2 regions of the Thalassotalea euphylliae genome follow, and region 2 is predicted to be linked to the other one. Evidence: predicted binding sites of a transcription regulator. Region 2 holds the regulator's gene; the other holds the start of a gene.
What was found. The regulator sigma-54, encoded in region 2, starts transcription at its own class of promoters, with help from an activator protein. The targets are predictions, from matches to a motif close to GTTGGCACGNNNNTNGNNT.

Region 1: a site for sigma-54 is predicted at 1,295-1,313, ahead of glnK (P-II family nitrogen regulator). Genes of this name have one in related genera too.

The regions. Positions count from the first base shown of each region.
Region 1 is NZ_QUOT01000001.1:3,111,500-3,113,966, forward strand. It holds gene DXX94_RS13745 (HDOD domain-containing protein) at 1-251, shown strand, start outside; gene DXX94_RS13750 (potassium channel family protein) at 334-1,029, opposite strand; gene glnK (P-II family nitrogen regulator) at 1,348-1,686, shown strand; gene DXX94_RS13760 (ammonium transporter) at 1,696-2,467, shown strand, end outside.
Region 2 is NZ_QUOT01000001.1:1,759,992-1,762,458, reverse strand. It holds gene lptB (LPS export ABC transporter ATP-binding protein) at 1-481, shown strand, start outside; gene DXX94_RS07920 (RNA polymerase factor sigma-54) at 543-2,051, shown strand; gene hpf (ribosome hibernation promoting factor) at 2,079-2,366, shown strand; gene ptsN (PTS IIA-like nitrogen regulatory protein PtsN) at 2,370-2,467, shown strand, end outside.

The DNA.
Region 1 (2,467 bases), 1.4 Mb from region 2:
CAGTGCGTGAGCAAGATAATGACGATTTAAGCCATGCTAGTGATGAAACCAAACTACTCTATCTAGCCAAGCGCTTGATGTGGCATAACAGCCATTTCCCCAAAGAGTCGCTTGATAAATTTATCGCTAAAGAGCAGTTAGAAGCGTTTACTGTGGATAAAGAGTTGGTTAGAGCAGCAGTAAACTACTGTGATTTAGAACGTCTTGCGGTACTGTCGGTACTTAAGCCTAGCTCGTTAATGATTTATTAGCCTTTCTATTCGTCGCTGTTATAGCTGTGCGGATAGTGCTACACAGTCTAGCTGTACGTTTAGCTAAAATGTAGCTATAAACTTAGCGGTTATGCTGATCGCCTTCCTGCGTCATACTCGACATTCTTGCCCCTACTAAGCTAGCGATAATAATCGCTAAGTAAAACTGCCCTGAAATTGCCTGAAAATACACTAGAAATCTGGTTAATGGTAACGTTGGGCTAATATCACCAAACCCTAAAGTCGTTAGGGTGACAAATGAAAAATAGATAAAATCAGGAAACAGAATATACCAAGCTTGGCTCTCGCCTAAACCACTAAAGGCATTGCCAAAATACAGTTGCGCCAAGGTGTACAGTAGCGCCCAGATCAACCCAAGCAAAAGGTATAAGCAAATAGAGCCGAGTATTTTATTGCCATCGATTTTTCCTGAAAAAATGACCTGCTTTAAGGTTTGAAAAGCAGTAAAAATAAAGAAAAACAGCATTAAGATCAGATGGGTAAACTCAATCCCAAACGCGTTGGTATAGTTGCCAATCATTGACGTGAGGATGATAGCACTGGGAAATATTGCCGCTTTTGTCAGTAATACATGCTCACTTTTAACACCCCAAACCGCCAGCAACAAGGTCACGACGGTTGTTGACTGCACAAACCGCTGAATTGAATCATCAAAAAACTGTTGGGCAATAGCCGTACTTAGCAGTAACAAGGTTAAAGCAAACGTAAGGTACATGAAATTGTCATGGTGCGTCATTTTTTTGATATGTGCTTTCATAAGTATGCTTGCGTCAGTATGAGTAGTAATCACTTGTTATAGATAAGTTCGCCTATACCAATTGGTATAGCTTCCACCAATTTATCAAACTCATTAGTGAATACCAATGTCGTTTACGTTCGAAAATGTACCAAAGTAGTGCTGCTCAATCTTTGTGCACGCTTTCAGGTCATTGTCTTGCTTGAGGTGCACCACTGTAGTGCATCAATAATTCGAGTTATCACTTTAAAATATATAACTCATTGTTTTATATGCAAATAAATTGTTTGGCACAAGGATTGTTACATTTTTACAAAAAACGATAGGGGAATAACAATAATGAAGTTAGTTAACGCAATCATTAAGCCGTTTAAGCTCGATGATGTTCGAGAAGCTATCTCGGAGATCGGTGTCGAAGGTTTAACCGTCAGTGAAGTTAAAGGTTTTGGTCGCCAAAAAGGACACACAGAACTATATCGTGGTGCCGAATACCAAGTCGACTTCTTACCAAAAGTAAAATTAGAAATTGCTGTAAACGATGATGTTGTTGAACGTCTTGTTGAAGCCATCACTAAAGCCGCTTACACCGGAAAAATTGGTGACGGTAAGATCTTCGTTTACAACTTAGAGCAAGCTGTGCGTATCCGTACAGGCGAAAATGACGTAGCAGCACTGTAGGGGATAATCATGGAACAAAATATTTTTCACCTTCAATATGCAATGGACACATTCTATTTCTTAGTGTGTGGTGCATTGGTTATGTGGATGGCAGCTGGTTTCTCAATGCTAGAAGCGGGCTTAGTTCGTTCGAAGAACACGACTGAAATCTTAACAAAGAACGTAGCCTTATATTCTATTTCTTGCATCATGTACTTAGTGATTGGTTACAACATTATGTACGGTTCAGCAGGTGCATTTTTATCAGGTATCGAAGCTATTGATGCCGATGCTGTACTAAAAGATTTTGCAGCGCGTGATGACGGTTTCACTGGCGGTGCTATTTACTCAACAGCATCTGACTTCTTCTTCCAAGTAGTATTCGTGGCAACAGCAATGTCAATTGTTTCAGGTGCGGTTGCAGAGCGTATGAAGCTTTGGGCTTTCCTAGCGTTTGCTGTTGTACTTACGGGTTTCATCTACCCAATGGAAGGTAGCTGGACTTGGGGTGGCAACGCAGTATTTGGCTTGTACACACTTGGTGACTTAGGTTTCTCTGATTTTGCGGGCTCAGGTATCGTTCACATGGCTGGTGCGGCAGCAGCACTTGCTGGTGTATTACTACTAGGTGCACGTAAAGGTAAATACACTGCTGACGGTAAAGTTAACGCAATTCCAGGTGCTAACTTACCACTTGCGACATTAGGTACTTTCATCTTATGGATGGGTTGGTTCGGCTTCAACGGCGGTTCAGTACTTAAATTAGGTGATATCGGTAACGCGCATTCAGTTGCTATGGTTT
Region 2 (2,467 bases):
TTTGCCGCAAGAAGCGTCTATTTTTCGCAAACTGACGGTTTATCAAAACATCATGGCGATCTTGCAAACACGCAAAGACTTAACGGAAGTTGAGCGTGAAGAAAAACTTGAATTGCTTATTGAAGAATTCAATATCGGCCATATAAGAGATAATACGGGCATGAGTTTATCGGGTGGTGAACGTCGTCGTGTCGAGATCGCCAGAGCGCTAGCGGCCGACCCATTGTTTATTTTGCTAGATGAACCTTTTGCTGGTGTAGACCCAATTTCAGTTGGTGATATTAAAAAGATTATTTTGCATTTAAAGCAGCGTGGCATTGGCGTTTTGATCACTGACCACAATGTCCGCGAAACACTTGATGTGTGTGAGCATGCATATATCGTTAGTCACGGAGAATTAATCGCTGAAGGTGATTCAGAACAAATTTTGGCGAATCAGCAAGTAAGAGATGTATACCTAGGTGAGCAATTCACGCTATAGTTAAATCATTAGCGTTTTACTTGAATAAAAGAATACAACAAAAGGAAACCGTTAGACTTAAATGCGTCCATCATTGCAGTTAAAAATTGGTCAGCAACTTACGATGACGCCGCAACTTCAGCAGGCTATCAAGTTACTACAATTATCAACATTAGACCTTCAACAAGAGATTCAAGAAGCGCTGGAGAGCAATCCACTGCTTGAAGTGGATGAGTCGGCGAGTGCCTCATCGGAAAGTAATGACAGCGAGTCTATAGACGATGCTTATTCTGCTACGGCAACGACCGAGCAGGTGACAACAGATGGTTCTGAAGATGCTATGCCTACCGCTGATGAGGTCAGCACTACTGAGGCGATGGAAAAAAATGACATTCCAGAAGAGTTGAGTATTGATACCACTTGGGATGAGTCATTTAGTGCAGGTGTAAGTAGCTCAGGCATTGGCACTGCAGGCAGTGATGACTACGTTTATCAAGGTGAAACCACCGATTCTATTCAAGACCACTTGCACTGGCAAATGGAGCTAACACCCTTTAGTGAAACCGATGAAGCCATTGCTATGGCAATTATCGATGCCGTTGACGATGCTGGTTACCTAACCGTTTCTGCCGAAGATATTTTGGAAAGTCTAGGTCTTGAAGAAGTTGAACTTGATGAAGTTGAAGCGGTATTAAAGCGTATTAATATGTTCGATCCTATTGGGGTCGCAGCGCGCTCTATTCCTGAATGTTTATTGATTCAATTGAATCAGTTCGATAACGACACACCGTATTTAGCAGAAAGTAAGCTGATCATTAGCGAGCACATTGATTTATTGGGTAATCGTGACTATCGTCAAATAATGCGAAAAACCAAGCTCAAGGAAGACCAGCTGCGCGAGGCACTGCGCCTGATCCAGTCGTTAAACCCAAGACCTGGTGATGCGGTAGTGCAAGGTGATGATCAGTACGTTATCCCAGATGTTTCTGTGGAAAAGAAAAATGGTCGCTGGGTGGTTGAGCTTAATCCAAGTACAGCACCAAGATTATCAATTAACCAGCAATACGCAGCGATGACCAAAAGTATGAAGTCATCGGACGATAATCAGTTTATCCGTTCAAACCTGCAAGAAGCCAAATGGTTTATTAAAAGTTTAGAAAGCCGCAACGAAACGCTACTAAAAGTGTCAAACTGTATTGTTCAGCGTCAGCAAGGCTTTTTCGAATACGGGCCAGAAGCGATGCGCCCGATGGTGTTAAACGACATCGCAGAAGCGGTTGATATGCATGAGTCAACCATATCGCGTGTAACCACGCAAAAATTCATGCACACGCCTAGAGGTATTTTCGAATTAAAATACTTCTTTTCTAGTCATGTTAGTACGGAAAATGGAGGGGAATGTTCATCTACTGCTATCAGAGCATTAATTAAAAAGCTTGTCTCAGCAGAAACTCCATCGAAACCATTAAGTGATAGCAAAATGGCGGAACTATTAGCAGAGCAAGGGATTAATGTTGCGCGACGGACAATAGCTAAGTACCGAGAGTCCTTATCTATTCCACCGTCAAATCAAAGAAAAAGTCTACTTTAAGTATTCAAGCAATGAGGAATAAAGCTTATGCAAATTAATTTATCAGGCCACCACGTAGAAGTGACAGATTCATTACGCGATTTCGTTAACACTAAGTTTGCAAAGCTGGAGCGACATTTCGATCACATCAACAATGTATACGTCGTTCTTACCGTAGAAAAATTAAACCAAAAAGCCGAGGCGACAGTTCACCTCAACGGCACAGAGGTTCACGCCTCAGCACAAAATCAAGACATGTACGCATCAATTGACTCGCTCATTGATAAACTTGACCGCCAAATCCTTAAATACAAAGGAAAAATTACTCAGCATTAAACTATGAAGCTGCAAGATATACTAACCGAGGACTGCACATCCTGTGCAGTCCCACTGTCAAGCAAAAAGAAAATCCTCGAGCAAATTTGCAGTATTGCAAC